Regions from separate parts of the Salipiger sp. ABF4_146 genome, predicted to be linked through region 1. Evidence: riboswitches for the same ligand, from Rfam matches in the RefSeq annotation. Region 1 holds a riboswitch; each other region holds the start of a gene.
What was found. Region 1 has a riboswitch for cobalamin ahead of nrdH (glutaredoxin-like protein NrdH). Riboswitches for the same ligand answer to the same signal wherever they lie in the genome.

Region 1 (6,745 bases):
TGCGGCCCTTGGTGTTCATCCAGCCAATGCCCTGATACTCGGGCTCGGCCGCCTCGGGATCGGCGCTGAGGTTCTCGGCCAGCCCGTTGCCGTGGCACTTGCCGATGGTGTGGCCGCCGGCGGTGAGCGCGGCGGTCTCTTCATCGTTCATCGCCATGCGCTTGAAGGTCTCGCGCACCTGCTCGGCGGTCTTTTGCGGGTCGGGCTGACCGTTGACGCCCTCGGGGTTCACGTAGATGAGGCCCATCTGCACGGCGGCCAGCGGGTTTTCCATCGTGGCGGGGTTGGAGACATCGTCATAGCGGTTGTCGGAGGCGGCCAGCCATTCCTTCTCGGCGCCCCAGTAGACATCCTTCTCGGGGTGCCAGATGTCTTCGCGCCCGAAGGCAAACCCAAAGGTCTTCAGGCCTGCGACCTCATAGGCGATGGTGCCCGAGAGGATCATCAGGTCAGCCCAGCTGACCTTGTTGCCGTATTTCTTCTTGAGCGGCCAGAGAAGGCGGCGGCCCTTGTCGGTGTTGACGTTATCGGGCCAAGAGTTCAGCGGGGCAAAGCGCTGGTTGCCGGTGCCGCCGCCCCCGCGCCCATCGGCGAGGCGATAGGATCCCGCCGCGTGCCATGCGACGCGGGCGAACATGCCGACGTAGCTGCCCCAGTCGGCGGGCCACCACGCCTGACTGTCCTTCATCAGCGCGCGCATATCGTCCTTGAGCGCCTCGACGTCGAGCGACTTCAGCTCCTCGCGATAGTCGAAATCGGGCCCCATCGGGTTGGTCTTGAGGTCGTGCTGACTGAGGATGTCGAGGTTGAGGCTTTTGGGCCACCAACTGGTGACCGACTGGCCGCGTTCGGTCAGGCCGCCATGCATCACCGGGCACTTGCCTGCGGTGTTGATGTCGTTTCCGTCCATGTCTCTTCTCCCATCGGATGCTCATCCTTGCGTGGGACGAAGGCCGGGCGCGCTGGCGCGCTCTGCTTGGTCCCATCGGCTTGCAGGTCCATCGCCCTGTGCGGCGCCGTCTTCCCTCCTGCATCGGCAGTCTAACGGGACGGGGGGCGTGGGTCAGGTGATTCTTGCGGCCCGAAGCGGCGCCTGCGCAGTTCTGTCACGCGGCCAAGCATAAGCGCTGCGCGCGGCATTCTGCCCGCGCCGGGGCGGTCCGGCGGGCCGGATCAAAGTGCCATGGGCGGTGTCGGCCCGCTTTGCTCGAGCTCCCAGATCGCGCGCCATTGCCCGGCGCGGCGCTCCAGCCGGAGGTAGTTGCGTTCCGCCGCGTAGCGCGCGCTCTGGCCCGGCAACGGGCGGATGCGAATGGGGTGCTCGGGCAAGGGGGCCTCGCCCAGCCCGGCCAGCGCTCCGAGCCCGCGGGCATAGGCGCGCGGCGGCGCCCGGTGCGAAATGCCCGAGGCGACAAGCTGGTGGATCATCTCCTCCCCTGCCCCCATCTCGGCGCGCGTTGCGAGATGGATTTCGCCCGACAGCACCGTGACCGGCCCTGCGCGGCGCATGCGCAGAACCTCGGAAAGCATCCGGCGCCACTCTTCGCGATGCGCGCGGCTTTGCCACTGGTCGCGCAGGTCGTCCTCGTATTTCTGCATTTTGGGGATCGCCATCATCAGCCCTTCGATGAGCGACAGCCGCGGACCCAGCAGCGGGACCGAAGAGACAAGGAATGTATGCGCGCCGCCTTCGGTCTGTGTGACCGCCTGCCAGCCCGGTGCGCCCATGACCTGCCGCCGTCCGCGCTCGGAGCGCAGGTCGGGGCCGAAGAGCGTCAGCCCCGGCACCTCGTGGCGCCACGACAGGCTGTTGCCTGTTGGGTCCAGGAAAAGATGCGGCACATCCTCTTCGCGGGCGGCGTGCTGGAACAGCATATAGCTCTCGCGCGCGATGCGAAACAGCAGCTGCCCGACCGCCGAATGGGTCGCCTCGCGACGCAGCGAGCCCCAGCCGTCGCAGATGTCATGGTCGTCCCAGACGCAGAGCGCGGGCACTTCGGCAGAGACCTCGGCAAAGCCCGGCGCCGAGAATACGCTCAGATAACGTTCGAAAAAGCGGGCGCGCAGGTGGCGCTCGAGGTCCGCCAAGTCAGAGGGCGTGGGGGTTTCGGGGATCTCGTCGGGCCATGCGTCGCTGAGCGGGTTACCATCGGTCGCTTCGTCAGCATAGATTTGATCGCCGCCCATCAGCATCAGCGCATAGGGCGCGTCGCGGTGCTGGCCGAGCAGGCGCTGCCACATCACGTTGCGCTCGCCTGCGTCGCGCCCCAGATCGCCGTGCTCTTCGCCGTTGCAGGAGACGAAAGCGATGCGCATGTCGCCCGACAGATCGGTCTGCACGCGGCGCCGCATGCCTTCAAAGGTATAGTGCGGCGCGTCATGCGGCAGGGTGAGATCGTAGCGCCAGACCGCCCGACCCTCGGTCTGCGCCAGACGTTGCGGCGCGACTTCGTGGCCCGCGACGTCGATCCCGCCCGGCGTCTCGCCCTCGGGGCGCACGACCAGCGCCGCGACGCGTAGGCTGTCGGGCAGCGCCGCGCGGAAATAGAGGATCGGTCCGATCCGGTCGGGAAACTGGGTCATCTGCGGGTCCTGCTCGTTCTTGCCATGGCAAGAGATAGGCATTCGCCGCGGAAATGCCCGTGCCCGCGCGGAAAATCGCGCGGGCGAGCAGGTCAGACCTTTGCGATCGCCTCGGCGACGGCGGCCGTGCGCGCCGCGCCTTCGGGCAGGGTTGGCAGCAGCGCGGCAAGCAGCAACCGGGCCTTTGCAGCGCTCAGATCGCCGGCAAGGATCGCGCCAGCGTCGCACATGGTCACGCCACCGCTGTCGGAGCCGTAGATGGCGCGGGTGCGTCCCTCGGGGCAGCGCGTGGCGAGGATCACCGTAAGGCCCGCCGCGACCAGCTTGCGCGTCGCCTCGGCGAAGCCTGCGGGGGCATTGCCGCGGCCGAAGGCTTCGATCACCGCGCCGCTGGCCCCATTGGCGCCCGCCCATTCAAGGTAACGCGGCGTACTGCCCAGTCCCAGCGCCACCAGTTCGACGTCGGGATCGAGTGAGGGCGTGTCGATGATGAGGCGCGGATGCGCCGGGCGCGAGTAGAGATGCACCTCCCCCTCGTCGATCTCGCCAAGCTTGCCGTGGCCGTTCGAGCGGAAGGTATCGACGCGCGAGCTGTGCACCTTGCTGACGTAGCGCGCGCCATGGATGTCGCCTTCGAAGACGATCACCGCGCCGATGCCGGTCATCTCGGGCGCGGCGGCAGTGAGTATTGCGTCACGCATGTTGCGCGGCCCGTCGGTGTCGGGCTGGCCTGCGTGGCGCTGCGCGCCGGTGAAGACCACGGGCTTGTCGGAGGTCACCAGCAGCCGAGCGAGAAAGGCGCTCTCCTCCATCGTGTCGGTGCCATGGGTGACCACCACGCCGTCCACGCCGGGCTCGGCAAGGCGGGCGTCGATGTGCCGACAAAAAGCGTGGACCGTCGCAAGCGTCAGCGCGTTGCTTCCCGCAGCCGGAAGGTTGTCGACGGTGACCTCGATCCCCGGAAGCGGCGCATGAAGCTTCTGCAGCAGCGCGTCGCCGGTGAGCCCTGCGGTTACCGGCCCGCCTTCGGTCTGGGCAAACGAGGCAATGGTGCCTCCGGTCGCGACAAGAACGATATGGGGCATGGGGGACTCCTTGAACGCGGAAAACTTGTTGTGCGCCAGCATGGGCGGTCTGGCGGGGAGATGCCAGTGAGCGCGTCAGAGAGTCTTGGGATGGGAAGTTACGGGGAGTGGCGGCGACCCAAGGGAGGAGGAGAAGGGTCGCCGCCGATTTCCGGGGCTTTAGGGAGGAGGAGTAAACCCCGGGAAATCCCGTAGCGCGTTTCCGCGTCTGTGAGCACTATGTACTAACCGTTCCATTTGCTCACAATCGCTAAGGCTGCAAGCCTGCCCTGACGTCTGTGCATGGCGGTGCCGGAGGCCTGTTCTGTCGTCATTCCAAGCCCTCCTGCCGGGCGCGATTTCTGTGCCAATGCGTCTTAGAACCGGGCACGCCGCAACATGCTGATCCAAGGCTGCATTGCTGCAAGGGCGGGCTCGGATCCGGGTGTCTGGCGGTTGTCGGACGAATGTGCTCTTAAGGAGAGATCGACCCACTGCGCAGAATTTTTGCACCCGCGCCGACGCGTGGTGCAACTGCCGCATTGCACATCATCTTGGGTTTTCCCGTCGGCTGAACCCTAACTGTATGTTGACGGGCTCATGGCAAACTGATCTAGATATAGTTGCTTTCGGTTCATCGAGTCGGGTGATGGCCCGGCGCGGCGCTAAGAGGGAAACCGGTCTGATTCCGGTGCTGCCCCCGCAACTGTAAGCGGCGAGTGAAGGCCCTGAGAGCCACTGGGATGTCCCGGGAAGGCGCGGCCGGAACCACGACCCGCAAAGCCAGGAGACCTGCCGGAAGCTGGAATGAATTGACCACGAACGGAGGGTTCGGGGCGTGATCGGACGGCGGCAGGCACGGGGCCTGAGCGGCGGCGCGACCCCACCTTCACAGCTGAGGACGCAAGAGCATGATCACCGTCTACTCGAAACCCGCCTGCGTGCAGTGCACCGCAACCACCCGCGCGCTGGACGCCAAGGGCATCGATTACAACGTGATCGACCTCACCGAGGATGCCGAGGCGATGGCCCGCGTCACCGAACTGGGCTACCGTCAGGCACCCGTGGTCACCTCGGGCGAGGACCACTGGTCGGGCTTCCGCCCCGACCTGATCGCACGCATCGCCTCCTGATCGCCCGGAGGGATCGGCCATGTCCGGGCTCGTCTATTTCTCGTCTGCCAGCGGCAACACCGCGCGCTTCATCTCTGGCCTTGGCCGGGTGGCTGCGCGCATTCCGGTGTCGCCGAAAGAGACAACGCCCGACACGCTGGACCCCTTCGTGCTGGTCTGCCCGACCTACGCCGACGGCGAAGGCCGAGGCGCGGTGCCGAAACAGGTGATCCGCTTTCTCAACGATCCGGCCCGCCGCGCGCTGCTGCGCGGCGTGATCGCCGGCGGCAACCGCAACTTCGGTGAGACCTTCGCCCTTGCGGGCCGCGTCATCGCGCAAAAATGCAATGTCCCCCTGCTCTATTCCTTCGAGCTGGCGGGCACGACCAAGGATTTCGCCCGCGTCAACGACGGGCTCGACGCTTTCTGGGGGACCCCATGCTTGACCGCCTGAACGAGACGCTGGACTACCACGCGCTCAACGCGATGCTGAACCTCTATGACGAGGCCGGCAACATCCGCTTTGAGGCGGACCGCATGGCCGCACGGCAGTACTTCCTGCAGCACGTGAACCAGAACACGGTGTTCTTTCACTCGCTGACCGAGAAGCTTGGCTACCTCGTCGACGAGGGCTACTACGAGGCCGAGGTGCTGGCGCAATACGACCAGAGCTTCCTGCAGAAGATCTGGGATGCCGCCTTTGCCAAGAAATTCCGCTTCCCGACCTTCCTTGGTGCGTTCAAGTATTACACCTCCTACACGCTGAAGACCCGCGACGGGAAACGCTTCCTCGAACGCTACGAGGACCGCGTGGTGATGGTGGCACTGGCGCTGGCGCGCGGCGACGAGGGGCTGGCGATGTCCTTCATGGAAGAGATCCTGTCGGGCCGCTTCCAGCCCGCCACGCCGACCTTCCTCAACGCGGGCAAGAAGAGCCGGGGCGAGCTGATCTCCTGCTTCCTGCTGCGCATCGAAGACAACATGGAGAGCATCGGCCGCGCGATCAACTCGTCGCTGCAACTGTCGAAGCGCGGCGGCGGCGTCGCGCTGATGCTGACCAACATCCGCGAGGCCGGCGCACCGATCAAGGGCATCGAAAACCAGTCCTCGGGCGTTATCCCGGTGATGAAGCTGCTCGAAGACAGCTTCAGCTACGCCAACCAGCTGGGCGCGCGTCAGGGCGCTGGCGCGGTGTACCTGAATGCGCACCACCCCGACATTCTGCGCTTCCTCGACACCAAGCGCGAGAACGCCGACGAGAAGATCCGCATCAAGACCCTCAGCCTTGGCGTGGTGATCCCCGACGTGACCTTCGAACTGGCCAAGCGCAACGAGCCGATGTACCTGTTCTCGCCGCATGACGTGCAGAAGGTCTATGGCGTGCCCTTCTCGGAAATCTCGGTCACCGAGAAATACGAGGAGATGGTCGAGGACAAGCGCATCCGCAAGACCAAGATCAACGCCCGCGCCTTCTTCCAGACGCTGGCCGAGATCCAGTTCGAGAGCGGCTACCCCTACATCATGTTCGAGGACACGGTGAACGAGATGAACCCGGTGGACGGGCGCATCACCATGTCGAACCTGTGCTCGGAGATCCTGCAGGTGGCCGAGGCGTCGGAGTTCAACGACGACCTGAGCTACTCCAAGCTGGGCACCGACATCTCGTGCAACCTTGGCTCGATGAACATTGCCAAGACCATGGATGGCCCGGACTTCGGCACCTCGATCGAGACCGCGATCCGTGCGCTGACCGCCGTGTCGGAAATGTCGGCCATCGACAGCGTACCCTCGATCCGCCGCGGCAACGACGAAAGCCGCGCCATCGGGCTGGGTCAGATGAACCTGCATGGCTATCTCGCGCGTGAGCATGTGCATTACGGCTCGGACGAGGGGGTCGAGTTCACCTCGGTCTATTTCGCTGCAGTGGCCTATCACGCGCTGCGCGCCTCCTGCGCAATGGCGCGGGAAAAGGGCATGACTTTCAAA
Region 2 (6,745 bases), on a different contig from region 1:
CCGCCGATGCAGACGCGCACGGCGGCGATCACGACCACGACGGCGGCATCAGCGTGACCGGGCGCATGGCCGCCACCGGCACGCCTTGGGACCGGGCAATCCTTATACCCGTCGAATTCGTCTGGGAAGTCCATGGCCTTGCCAACGGCCATGCGCCGGAGCGAGAGGCGCAAATCGGCCCGCCCTTCGATCCCGAGTATTTTCCCGGCACCCCTGCGGTGGTGATCCGCTCGAACGAGCTTTGGGCGAACTATGCCCTGCGCTCGGAGTTCACCCGCGACGGCGAGACGATGGCCTTCTTCCCCGGAGCCGTATTGGCCGGGCTTTACCGGGTGATGGGCGATGTCCGGCAGGCGATGTCGCTGATGGCGCTGGTCACGCAGGTGCTGGTTGCCGCGTCGGTTCTGCTGGGCCTGTTCATACTCACGCGCCTGTTCCGTCGCCAGATCGCGCTGCTCCGCGCACTCGGGGCGCCGCGCCGCTTTGTCTTTGCCACGGTCTGGGCGTTCAGCGCGGCGCTGCTGCTGAGTGGTGCGGTGCTGGGCCTGGGCGTCGGCTGGGGCGCGGCACAGCTGCTCTCGAAGCTGGTCACGGCGCGCACCGACATCGCCATTTCCGCGCCGCTGGGATGGGGCGAGCTGCATTTCCTCGCCGGCTTCGTGTCGGTGACCATGCTACTATCGCTGCTGCCCGCCGCCGTGGTGCTGCGCCAGCCGGTGGTCGACGGACTTCGCAGCTGAACGGGCCGCCTTTCGGGGCGGCCCGAGATATATAGCGGCGACGAATTGAGGGAAGCGCGCTGGCAGGGAGCAGAATTGTACCGGCGCGCTCCCGGCGAGGGCCGCATTGGCCCTCGCAGCCCGCGGGCTACTCCACTTTCGCGATGTCGCAGACCAGAGCGGTCGCCGGAGCATCGCTGCGGTTGTAAACCCAATGCACAGTATCCTCCTTCTCAGGAAAGGTGCCGAGGCTGGCGGACTCAAAGGTCCGTTCCCCCGAGGGCCGGCCTTCGACCCACGCGCCATCGATGACCGTGACGATCCCCGGACGCTCGGCATGGCCGTGTTCGGCGATCTGTCCCCCCGGCGCGATCTCGATCGCCCGCATCCGCAGCGTGTACCCCTCCAGACCGATGGTCGCTGCCATGGTCTCGGCTGGCAATTCCTCGAGCAGATCCACGGCAAGGCCCGCGTGTTCGGACGGCCCGGACATCTGCGCGAGCGCGATAGGCGCGGAGACGGCGGCGGCGCCAACGATGGCGCACAGCGCACCGGTGGGTATGACCTGAAGATGACGCGGCATGGTGAACTCCCTTATTCAAAAGATTTTTTGGTATGACCCGACGCTAGCAGCCCCAAGCGCCCCCGCCGAATGCGTCTTTTTCAATGAAGGTTGAAAGGGATTCAGGCGCGCCCCAGACATCCGGCACAAACCGGAATTTTGTCCCGCCGGGCGGGCATGTTAGTCTGACCCGACATCCGCGACGACGCAGACCGGAGGGCGCCGCCACATGGCACGGAAACTTCCCCCCTTTGCAGCGGTACGAGCGTTCGAGGCGGTCGCGCGACATCTGAGCGTCACCGCCGCAGCCGAGGAACTCTGCCTCAGCCCCTCGGCGGTGAGCCATCAGATCCGCGCGCTGGAAGGCTATTTCGACACCGCGCTCTTCGAGCGCAGCGGCAACAGGCTTGCGCTGACTCTGACCGGCCGCGCCTATGCAGGCAAGATGACCCGGCTGTTGGACGCGTTCGACGAGTCGACACGCGCAGTGCGGGAGGCGGGGCATCGCCCCTTCCGTGTGCTCTCGACCCCGGGGTTCGCCGCGCGCTGGCTCGTCCCCCGGCTCGACCGTCTGAGCTTTGGCGACCGTGTGCGGCTGCGGGTGTCCGACGGCGCCCCCTCCCTCGACTTTGCCTCGAACGACGCCGATCTTGTGATCCAATGGGCGGATGATCCGGTGTCGGGCGTGGTGACGCTACCGCTGATGCAATCGGGGCGCTACCCGGTGATCAGCCCGGAACTGCGCGACCGTGAAGGCGTGAGCGAACCCGCCGACCTTGCCCGGCTGACGCTGATGCATGACGAAACGATGGATGCATGGGGCAGTTGGTTCGAGGCCGCCGGACTTTCGCCGCCGGTGTTTCCCCGTGGCCCCACCTTCCCCAATTGCGAGCTCGCCACCACCGCCGCCGAACGTGGCCAAGGGGTTGCGCTGGCCTATGATGCGGTGGTGCAGGGCACTTTGCGCGAAGGCCGGTTGGTGCGCCTCTTCGACACCGTGGTGATGCCCTTCGTGATCTACTCGGTGGCCTTCCCCGAGGCCCGTGGCGACGATCCGATGATCCGCGAATTTTCCGACTGGATCCACGCCGAGGTTGATCGCGAGGGGTTTGCGCCGCAGGCGCACAGCCCAGAACGCGCAGGATACTGAAGGCCGCCCCGCCGCGCGCACCGCCCGGGCCGCGACATCTGGCCGCTGATTTCACAGCCCTTGACCGTTTGTGATTGTTGCGCGGCGGGGGGCAAGTCGCTATTCGGTGGCTGCTTCGGTTCCGGGCGGCCTGCCGCTCGGTGAATAGGGAATGCGGTGCGGGCCACGGCCCAACTCCGCGACTGCCCCCGCAACTGTAGGCGGAGAGCGAGGCCGGACCATGTCACTGCTCCTTTCGGGGGCGGGAAGACCCGGCGAAGCTGTGACCCGCAAGTCAGGAGACCTGCCGAAGCCGATCACCCAGTCCCGGTGCGGGGAGCGCCGCGGGCAACGGACCTTCCGTAGAGGTGGCATCACGCTAACCGTCTGCGGAGGGACGAGTCCCTTCCCGCGACATATAAAGAACGGAAAAGGGACCATGAAGCGACCCACCCTATTCGGCCTGCGCGCCGCCACTGCCCTTACGGCAGTCAGCCTCTCCGGCGCGGCCTTCGCGCAGGATGGCTATGATCTTGGCACCATCACGCTGAGCGCCAACCGCGGCGAAAGCACCGAACTCGAGCGCAGCGGCGCGACGGTGGAGGTGATCACCAAGCAGGACCTCGACCAGACCGGCGAGACCCGCGTCGCCGACTACCTCGCCAGCCTGCCGGGGATCAGCGTCACCACCAACGGCGGTATCGGCACCAACACCGCGCTGCGCATTCGTGGCGCCAGCGGCCAGTACATCGGCGTCTACATTGACGGGATCAACGTCAACGACCCTTCGGGCACGCAGATGGAGTATGACTTCGGCGCGCTGACCACCACCGACATCAGCCGCATCGAGGTGCTGAAGGGCTCGCAATCGGCGCTTTACGGCTCCGAGGCGATCGCCGGGGTGATCAACATCACCACCGCGCGCCCGACCGAGCCGGGCCTGAGCCAGAACATCGCCGCCGAATACGGCAGCTACAACACCCGCAAGCTGAGCTACAACCTCGGCTATCTGGGCGAGCGCGGCAGCTTTGCCACCACCCTGAGCCGGGTTGAAACCGACGGGTTCTCTGCCGCCGACGAGAACGACGGCAACGACGAGGCGGACGGGCACGAATCCACCCGCCTCAGCTTCGCGGGGGATTACGCGCTGACCGACACGGTCACACTGGGCGCTTCGGGCTTCTGGCAGGAAACCGAAACCGAGTATGACGAAAGCTACCCGGTGCTTGCCGATGGCACACATGACGAGTTCACGGAAAGCGACCAATACGGCTTGCGCGGGTTTGCCCGCGTCGACGCAGGCGCGCTCAGCCATGAATTTTCGGCGCAGTACTTCGAGAATGACCGGTCGAGCTGGGGCGATGGCATTGAGTACCCGTTCTTCGGGCAGCGCTGGACGCTGGGCTACCAAGGTCAGGCAGAATTGTCGGCCACGACGCTCACCTTCGGCGCCGACGCCACGCGTGAGAGCTATGAGAACGAGGCGGACGACGGCGATCAGGACACCTACGGCATCTGGGGCCAGGCCAACTGGCACCTGTCGGAGCAGCTCGAGCTGGTGACCGCCCTGCGCCATGACGACCATTCCGACTTCGGCGGCAAGACCACCGGCCGCGTCTCGCTGGCCTATCTGCCCAGCGACGATGTGACCCTGCGCGCCAGCGTCGGCACCGGCTTCCGCGCGCCGTCGCTTTACGAGCGCTACAACGGCTACGCGGGCAACCCCGACCTCGAAGCGGAAACCTCGCTCAGCTACGAGCTTGGCGCCGAGAAGCGCTTCGAGAGTGGCAAGATCGCCGCCACGCTGTTCCGGACCGAGATCACCGACCTGATCGACTACAACTACGACACCTACGCCTACTCTCAGGTCGACGGGACAAGCTGGATGCAGGGGCTTGAGCTTTCGGCGGGCACGCAAATCACCGATCGGTTTGGCCTCGCCGCGGCCTACACGTGGACGGACAGCGAAGACGCCGGAACCGGTGATCGGATGACCCGCGTCCCACTGCATGATCTGGCGCTGACGCTGGATGCCGAGTTCACCGACGCGTTCCGCGGCGCGCTGCGCGTGCGCCATGTGGCCGGGGTCGAAGACACCAACGCCTCGCTGCCCGACTACACCGTCGCCGACATGAACCTGCGCTACGCGCTGAGCGGCAGCGCCGAACTCTATCTGCGGGTCGAGAACCTCTTCGACGAGCAGTATCAGACGGTGACCGGCTACGGCACGTCCGACCGCGCCGCCTACTTCGGCGTCCGGGGCAGCTTCTGATGTTGCGGCGCGCGCTGGTTTGCCTGAGCCTTGCCACCGCCCCGCTTGCGGGCGCGGCGGAGGAGGCGACGGGCACAGCACCGGCGCGCGTCGTGTCGATGAACCTCTGCACGGATCAACTGGCAATGCTGCTTGCTGGGCCGGGGCAACTCGTGTCGGTTTCCCATCTCGCGCAAGACCCACACAGTTCCGCCATGGCCGAGCAAGCGCGCGGCTATCCCGCCAACCACGGGCAGGCCGAGCAAATCTGGCTGCTGAGCCCCGATCTGGTGCTCTCGGGCAGTTTCACCGCACAGGCGGCGGTACAAATGCTGCGCCGTCTGGGCACCGAGGTGCTGACGCTGCCCCCCGCCTATTCACTCGACGACGTGCCCGATCGCATCCGCAGCGTCGGCAAGGCGCTGGGGCGCGAGCCGCAGGCCGAGGCGCTGATCGCCGAGTTCGAGGCACGGCTGACGGCACTGCGCGACGAGACCACACAGCACCCTTCGGCAGCGCTCTATTACGCCAATGGCTACACCACCGGGGACAACACGCTCGCCGGGGAGATCCTGCTAGCCGCCGGGTTCGACAATATCGCCGGTCCCGGCGGCGGCGGTCACCTGCCGCTCGAGGCGCTGGCCATGGCGGACCCCGACGCACTGATCACCGCCCGGCCCTACCCCGGCGCTTCGCGGTCCGAGGAAATCCTTGAACACCCGGTGCTGCGGCAAATCCGCGAGGCACGCGCCGGGCACACGATGACCGGCAGTGACTGGATCTGCGGCACCCCGCACGTGCTACGGGCGATCAACGACCTGAGCGACTTCCGCAAGGAGATCAAATGATCCGCGCCCTCGCGCTCCTTCTGCCGCTGGTGCTGGCCCTCGCGGGGATCTCCCTGTCGCTCGGCCCGGCCGAGGCGACCCTGCCCGACAGCCTACGCGCGCTTGTCGCCGGGGGCGATGGCCCGCTGCCGATGGTGATGCGCGAAATCCGTCTGCCGCGCATGCTGCTGGCGCTGATGATCGGTGGCTCGCTGGGGCTGGCGGGCGCAGCGCTGCAGGGCTATCTGCGCAATCCGCTGGCCGAACCGGGATTGCTGGGCATCTCCGCCAGCGCCGCGCTCGGCGCCGTTCTGGCGATCCAGACCGGGCTATCCGCCGCCTTCGCCCTCGCCCTGCCGCTGAGCGCATTGGCGGCGGCGGTGGTCGCCGTGCTGATCCTGCTGGTGCTGGCGGGGCGCCGCGGCGAGACGCTGACGCTGATCCTCGCCGGGATCGCGCTTTCGGCGGTGGCGGGCGCACTGACGCAGCTGGTGCTGAACCTGTCGCCCAACCCCTTTGCCGCCAGCGAGATCGTGTTCTGGATGATGGGCTCGCTGGCCGACCGCTCGATGCTGCACGTCTGGCTGGCGCTGCCGTTCATGGTGGTGGGCGCGCTGCTGCTGGCAGGCGTCGGACGGGGGCTGGACGCGCTGACCTTGGGCGAGGACGCCGCCGCCTCCATGGGGGTTAACCTGCAGCGGCTGCGGCTGCGCGTGGTGCTGGGCACCGCCTGCGTGGTGGGCGCGGGCACCGCGGTGGCCGGAGCGATCGGCTTTGTCGGGCTTGTCGTGCCGCATTTGCTGCGCGGCGCGGTCGGCGGTCGGCCCGGACCGCTGCTCTGGGTCTCGGCGGCGGGCGGCGCGGCGATGCTGCTGGCTGCCGATATCGCTGTGCGGCTGGTCGCCCCCGAGCGGGACCTGAAGCTCGGCGTGCTGACCGCGCTGGTCGGTGCCCCCTTCTTCCTGCATCTCGTCTGGCGCAGCCGCGGAGAGCGCGCATGACCCTGCTCAGCCTCTCCGACCTGTCAGTCACCCTGCGCAACCGCCCGGTCTTTTCGGGCCTCTCGCTGGACATTGCCGAACGCGAGGTGGTCGGCCTTATCGGCCCGAACGGCGCGGGCAAGACCAGCCTCATGCGCGCCGCGCTCGGGCTGATCCCGGCGCAGGGCCACAGCTCGCTGGCCGCCCTTACCCCGGAGCAACGCGCCAAGGCCGCCGCATGGATGCCGCAGGCGCGCGAAATCGCGTGGCCGGTAAA
Region 3 (6,745 bases), on a different contig from region 1:
GATGACCGGGGCCTATACCTATCTCGACATGGAAATCGAGGAAGGCGCCACCGGCACCAAAGGCAACACGCTGTCGGCCACGCCCGAGCACAGCGCCTCTGTCTGGGGCTTCTATGAGCCCGAGACCGGCCCGCTGGCGGGCTTCGGCTTTGGCGGCGGTCTGCGCTACGTCGGCGAAAGCTGGGGCGACGACACCAACACCTTCAAGAACGACGACGCCACCTTCGTCGATCTGGCCATGTCCTACGATTTCGGCCAGCTGGGCTATGACAATCTGCAACTGAACGTGAACGTCAAAAACGCCTTCGACGTCGACGACCAGACCTGCAGCGCCGGCTATTGCTACCGCTACGAGGGCCGGACGGCGACGGCGAGCCTGCGCTACCGCTTCTGATGGCGCGGCAGACCACTTCAGGGCCGTGGGGCGTCGTCGGTGCGATCGGCGGCGTCTACATCGCGCAAAGCGTCATCGGCGGCGTCACATGGACGGGTCTGCCGGGCGTGCTGCGGGCGCGGGACCTGCCGCTCGACCAGATCGGTCTGGTCTCGGCCATCGTGCTGCCTTGGGCGCTGAAGTTCCTCTGGGCGCCGTGGATCGAACGCTACCGCCTGCCCGCGCGCGGGCGCGACCGCTCGACGGTGATCGTGCTGGCCGGCGCGGCGGTGGTGATCTCGGTGCTGCTGCTCATGGGTCTGATGGGACCGGTGCCGCTGCTACCCGTGCTTGCGGTGCTGATGATTGCCGCCTTCGCGACGGCGACGGTGGATATCGCCTGCGACGGCTACGCCGTGGACGCGCTGAAGCACACCCCCTACGGCTGGGGCAACGCCGCGCAGGTCGGCGGCGCCTACATCGGTGCGGCCATCGGCGGCGGTGCCTTCCTTGTTCTGGTCGACCGCTTTGGCTGGACCGCCGGGACATGGACCATGGCGGCGGTGATCGCGCTGCTGTGCGTGCCCTTCGCGCGTGTCGCCCGGCGCGGCGAAAGCCGCGAGCGCCCGCATCTGCCAAGCCTGCGCGCGGCGCTGGCCCGGCGCGAGGTGCGGCGGGGTCTGCTTGTTGCGGCGCTTTATGTGATGGCCCAGAAGACGGCGATGGGGATGTTCGGACCGTTCTTCATCGATGCCGGGTACGATCTGGCGCAACTGGGCATTCTGGCCGGGCTGGGCAGCGTCAGCTTGGGCTGTGCGGGCGCGGTGCTTGGCGGCGCTGTCGTGCGCCGCTTCGGGGCGCGGCACGTGCTGATCGCCGCCGTGCTGCTGCAGACCGCGATCCTCGCGGTGGTGGCATTGTCAGCTGACAATATTTGGCTGCCCGCACCAATGGTCGCGCCGGGCGCCATGGTGGCCAGCAGCGCCGTCATGGCCTTTGGATTCGTGGCGCTTTATGGCCAGTTCATGCGGTGGTCCGACCCGCGTCAGGGCGGCGTCGATTTCACCCTGTTCCAATGCATGGACGCGGGAGTGAGCATGCTGGCTGGCATGGGCGCCGGGGCCTTGGCCGAGCATCTTGGCTATGCGGCGTTCTTCGGCATCGCCTGCGCCCTGTCGCTGGCCATGTTGCCGGCGCTCTGGGGCGCGACGGCCCGCTCCGCCAAGGCGGCGCGGGGCTGACATGGACCGCCGGGGGCGATCTGCCGAAGCGCAGCCGCCCCCGGCGGTGAAGCCCGGTCATGTTTTTCATGAGAAGAATGGGCCCGCGCCCCGATTGACCGCGCCGCCGCCAACCCGCAAAACTCTTGGCGATTTCAGGTGCCGCAGAACGCTGCGGAGAATAGGGAATCCGGTGCGAGCCAATCCTCTTGGCAAGGCCCAAGTCCGGAACTGCCCCCGCAACTGTAAGCGGTGAGCCTGCCCGAGATGCCACTGGCGCCCTGCGCCGGGAAGGCCGGAGCCGGCGCTGATCCGCAAGTCAGGAGACCTGCCTGAAACGCTCACCTGTTCCGATCGCGGGGTGCGTATCGGGCGCGGTCTTTTCCGTAACGGTGACATTCCGCGCGCCCTGCTGTCCGCAAGGCGTATCCACTAGCAGGCACGCGGGCCACAGCCCGGTGCCGAACCGAAAGGCATGTCATGACGGCTCATGATCCCAAACTCACCGCCCGCCGCGCCCCCTTCCGCGCTGACCATGTCGGCTCGCTGCTGCGCCCCGATCCGGTGCGAAAGATGCGCGAGGCGGGCGTGCACGGCAAAGACCTGACCTATGTCGAGGACATGGCGGTGCGAGACCTCGTGGCGCTGCAGAAAGAGGCCGGCCTGCACGTCTTTACCGACGGCGAGGTGCGCCGCGCCTTCTGGCACTATGACTTCATGGGGATGCTCGACGGGCTCGACATGAAGCCGTCGCACAAGAGCCTGCCGTTCAAGTCCGAGCACAAGACCCCGCCGATCGCGCCGCATCTGACCGGGCCTCTGGATTTCCCCGACGACCATCCGATGCTGCGGCACTTCACATTCGTGAAGGACCTCGTGACGCCGCAGGACGGCATTGCCAAGATCTCGATCCCCGGTCCCTCGGCCTGCCATTTCCGGCTGGAGCCGGAGAACATCGCGCATGCGCCCTACCGCGATCCCGACCTGCTGTTCCACGACATCGCGCAGACCTACCGCAAGGCGGTGCAGGCGTTCTACGACGCGGGGTGCCGCTATCTGCAGCTTGACGACATCTTCTTTGCCTATCTCGGCGATCCCAAGCAGCGCGCGCAGCGCCGCGACATGGGGCAGGATCCGGACGCTCTGGTCAGCAAATACGCATGGATGCTGGAAGAGGCGATCAAGGACCGGCCCGCCGATATGATCATCGGCATGCACATGTGCCGCGGCAACTTCCGCTCGTCGCATGTGGCCGAGGGCGGTTATGACTTTGCCGCCGATGCGATCTTCAACCAGACCTCGGTGGACGTTTATTTCATGGAATACGACACCGAGCGCGCGGGCGGGCTTGAACCGCTGCGGCTGCTGCCGAAGGGCGACAAGCGGGTCATGGCGGGCTTCATCACCACCAAGACGCCGGGGCTGGAGAGCCTCGACTGGCTGCGGGCCAAGTTTGACGAGGCCGCGCGCTACGTCGACATGGATCAACTCGGTATCGCGCCGCAATGCGGCTTTGCCTCGACCGAGCACGGCAATGCCGTCACGCTGAGCGATCAGCAGCGCAAGCTCGAACTGGTGGTGAAGACCGCAGAGGCGATCTGGAACGACGCCTGAGCCGCCCTGCCCTACGGGTCCAGACCCGATATCTTTGCCCGCGCCGCATTGGCCATGTAGTCGACGAAGAGCCTGATTCTCGGGTCCTGCAGCTTGCGGTGCGGGAACAGGCATCCGAAGGTCGAGGGCATCGGCGGCGTTTGGGGCAGCACTTCGACCAGCGCGCCGCTTTTCAGGTGGCGCGCCACTTCCAGCCGCGGACGGTTGGCAATGCCCTGCCCCTCCAGCGCCCATGCGGTCAGCACGTCGCCGTCATCGGCATCGAACCGGCCAGCCACTTCCAGCCGCCGCAGCCCGGTCTCTGTCTGCAGTTGCCAGAAGTACTCGGGCGAACGGGGGTAGCGCAGCAGCAGGCAGTTATGACGCCCGCCCAGCAAATCTTCGGGCGTTTCCGGGGTGCCGCGCGCCTTTAGATAGCTGGGCGCGGCGCAGAGCACGCGTGGGCAGTCGTAGATTTGCCGCAGCTTGAAATTGGAATCCCGCGCCACACCGAGGAAGAAGGCCACATCCAGCCGCTCGGCCATCAGGTCGACCTGACGGTCCGACAGCCGCATCTGCACCTGCACCTCGGGGTAGGCCTCGGTGAAGGCGGGCACCAGCGGCGCGACGATCCGGCGCCCGATACCCAAGGGCGCCGTCACCCGCAGCGCCCCGCGCGGGGTTTCCGAGAAGTTGGCCACCACCGCCTCGGCCTCCTCCACCGAGGCAAGCACGGATTTCGCCTGATCGTAGAACACCCGCCCCACCTCGGTCGGGCTGATCGAGCGGGTGGTGCGGTTGAACAGCCGCACACCCAGGCGGCTTTCCAGTTCCTTGATCCGCTTGCTGGCCACCGCCGGGGTCAGGCGCAGGTCACGCCCGCCCGAGGTGATGCTGCCCAGTTCAACGACCCGGACAAACACCCGCAGGCTTTCGATATATTGCATTGGCCCTCTCCTTCGGCGCCCGGGATACTACGCTGCCTGCCGGAGTATTATAAACAATCTGTATAAAGTCCTTGGCGAAACCACGCGTATTCAGAACGAATACCTTCCGCTAGCGTCGCCTCCAATCACCCAGCCACATGCTCAGCCACGGAGGGATGCATGACGCACCGAAGCGAGATCCGCTTTCTGCTCAACGGACGGGCCGTGAGCCTGTCTCAGGTTCCGGCGACGCAAACGCTGCTCGACTTCCTGCGGCTGGATCGTCGCCTGACCGGCACCAAGGAAGGCTGCGCCGAGGGCGATTGCGGGGCCTGCACCGTGCTTGTCGGTCGCCTGCATGACGGTGCGCTGCGCTACGAGACGGTGAACGCCTGCATCCGCTTCACCGCCTCGCTCGATGGGTGCCATGTGGTGACCATCGAGCATCTTTCCGGCCCGGACAGCGCGCTACACCCGGTGCAGCGGGCGATGGTCGAGCATCACGGCGCGCAATGCGGCTTTTGCACGCCGGGCATCGTGATGTCGCTCTATGCGCTGTGGATGCAGACCCCGCAGCCGACCGAGACGCAGGTCGAGACCGCGCTGCAGGGCAACCTCTGCCGCTGCACCGGCTACGCGCCGATCATCCGCGCCGCCGTGGCGGTGAGCGAACATGGCACGCCAGAGGCGGATCATCTGATCGCAGTGCGCGATCGCGTGACGGAGGATCTGAGCGCCCTGCAAGATGGCCGCCGGGTCGAGATCGGCCCCGAGGACAACCGCGCCATTCTGCCCGCCGATCTGGATGATTTCGCCGACGTCTATGCCGCGCATCCGCAGGCGACGGTGATCGCGGGCTCCACCGATGTCGGCCTTTGGGTGACCAAGTTCCTGCGCCCGATCTCTCCCGCCATCTTCATCGCGCATCTGCCGGAGCTGAAGACGGTCGAGGTCACGCCGGAGGCGATCACCCTCGGTGCCGGGGTCAGCTATTCCGAACTCCAGCCGCTGATCGCCGGACACCTGCCGCATCTGAGCGACTACTGGGACCGCATCGCGGGCTGGCAGGTGCGCAACATGGGCACGATCGGCGGCAATATCGCCAATGGCTCGCCGATCGGTGACACGCCCCCGGTGCTGATCGCGCTTGGCGCCGAGGTGACGCTGCGCCGGGGTGCGGAACGGCGCAGCCTGCCGCTGGAAGACTTCTTCATCGACTACGGCAAGCAGGACCGCAAGCCCGGCGAATTCGTCGAGAGCATCCGTGTGCCGCTGCCCGCAGCCCACACCCGCTGCGCCGCCTACAAGATCTCCAAGCGACGGGACGAGGACATCTCTGCCGTCGCCGCCGGGTTCAGCGTCACCGTCGAGGGCGGTGTGATCCAGAGCGCTCGCATCGCGCTTGGCGGCATGGCCGCCACGCCGAAACGCGCCGGAAAAGCCGAGGCCGCGCTGCGGGGCCAGCCGTGGAGCGAGGCCAGCTTTGCCGCCGCCGCCCACGCCATGGGTGAGGAGTTCGCGCCGCTCAGCGACTGGCGGGCCAGCGCCGACTACCGGATGCGCGTGGCGCAGAACCTGCTGCGGCGGTTCTTTCTCGAACAGGACGGCGCGCCCGTCCGCCTGAGCGCCTGAGCGCCTGAGGGAGAAGAGACATGAAACACCAGCCCAACATCCGCGGCGCGGTCCACGAGGACCGCCAGCACGACAGCGCGATCAAGCATGTGCGTGGCCTTGCCGACTACACCGATGACATTGCCGAACCGGCGGGCACGCTGCACGCCTATCTGGGTGTCTCCGCTGTGGCCCACGCCACGCTGAAAGACATCGACCTCCGCGCCGTGCGCGCCGCGCCGGGCGTCGTCGATGTGCTCACCGCCGCTGATATCCCCGGCCACAACGACATCAGCCCCACCGGGCGCGGCGACGAGCCGGTCTTTCCCACGGAGAAAATCGAGTTCCACGGCCAGCCCCTGTTCGCGGTGATCGCCGAGACCCGCGACGCCGCCCGCCGCGCCGCCGCGCTGGCCGAGGTCGACGCCGAGGTTCTGCCCCACGCGCTGGCTCCGATCACGGCGCAGGCGGCGGGCTATCCCGATGTCACCGATCCGCTGAAGCTGGAGCGCGGAGAGGTCGACACCGCGATGACCGCCGCGCCGCACCGGCTGCAGGGGCGGCTCTCGGTCGGCGGGCAGGATCACATGTATCTTGAAGGGCAGATCGCCTTCGCCCTGCCGGGCGAGGATGACGACGTGATCGTGCATTGCTCGACCCAACACCCGAGCGAGGCGCAGCACATGGTGGCGCATGTCTTGGGCGTGCCCTCGAACGCCGTGGTGGTCAACGTGCGGCGCATGGGCGGCGGCTTTGGCGGCAAGGAAAGCCAGATGAACCTTTTCGCCGTGGTCGCCGCGATGGCCGCCAAGCGGCTGAACCGCCCGGTGAAAATTCGCCCCGACCGAGATCAGGACATGACGGCGACGGGCAAGCGCCACGACTTCGTCATCGACTACGACGTGGCGTTCGACGGCGCGGGCCGCATTCGCGCGGTGGACGGCAACTTTGCTGCGCGCTGCGGCTGGTCGTCGGATCTGTCGGGGCCAGTCACCGACCGCGCGCTGTTCCACGCCGACAAC

Region 2: linked by a shared signal. The riboswitch ahead of ACXAJT_RS24425 (TonB-dependent receptor plug domain-containing protein) and the one ahead of nrdH (glutaredoxin-like protein NrdH) in region 1 are both predicted to bind cobalamin.
Region 3: linked by a shared signal. The riboswitch ahead of ACXAJT_RS10440 (5-methyltetrahydropteroyltriglutamate--homocysteine S-methyltransferase) and the one ahead of nrdH (glutaredoxin-like protein NrdH) in region 1 are both predicted to bind cobalamin.

What each region holds. Positions count from the first base shown of each region.
Region 1 covers NZ_JBSWYX010000008.1:3,297-10,041, forward strand. Annotated here, with positions in the region: gene katG (catalase/peroxidase HPI) at 1-910, opposite strand, end outside; gene ACXAJT_RS12775 (alkaline phosphatase D family protein) at 1,174-2,583, opposite strand; gene ACXAJT_RS12780 (asparaginase) at 2,676-3,668, opposite strand; cobalamin riboswitch at 4,261-4,461, shown strand; gene nrdH (glutaredoxin-like protein NrdH) at 4,559-4,780, shown strand; gene nrdI (class Ib ribonucleoside-diphosphate reductase assembly flavoprotein NrdI) at 4,800-5,213, shown strand; gene nrdE (class 1b ribonucleoside-diphosphate reductase subunit alpha) at 5,198-6,745, shown strand, end outside.
Region 2 covers NZ_JBSWYX010000027.1:32,470-39,214, forward strand. Annotated here, with positions in the region: gene ACXAJT_RS24410 (ABC transporter permease) at 1-740, shown strand, start outside; gene ACXAJT_RS24415 (cupin domain-containing protein) at 868-1,302, opposite strand; gene ACXAJT_RS24420 (LysR substrate-binding domain-containing protein) at 1,511-2,431, shown strand; cobalamin riboswitch at 2,531-2,736, shown strand; gene ACXAJT_RS24425 (TonB-dependent receptor plug domain-containing protein) at 2,850-4,682, shown strand; gene ACXAJT_RS24430 (ABC transporter substrate-binding protein) at 4,682-5,509, shown strand; gene ACXAJT_RS24435 (FecCD family ABC transporter permease) at 5,506-6,489, shown strand; gene ACXAJT_RS24440 (ABC transporter ATP-binding protein) at 6,486-6,745, shown strand, end outside.
Region 3 covers NZ_JBSWYX010000006.1:91,978-98,722, reverse strand. Annotated here, with positions in the region: gene ACXAJT_RS10450 (TonB-dependent siderophore receptor) at 1-394, shown strand, start outside; gene ACXAJT_RS10445 (MFS transporter) at 340-1,614, shown strand; cobalamin riboswitch at 1,734-1,943, shown strand; gene ACXAJT_RS10440 (5-methyltetrahydropteroyltriglutamate--homocysteine S-methyltransferase) at 2,074-3,207, shown strand; gene ACXAJT_RS10435 (LysR family transcriptional regulator) at 3,219-4,133, opposite strand; gene xdhA (xanthine dehydrogenase small subunit) at 4,293-5,744, shown strand; gene xdhB (xanthine dehydrogenase molybdopterin binding subunit) at 5,765-6,745, shown strand, end outside.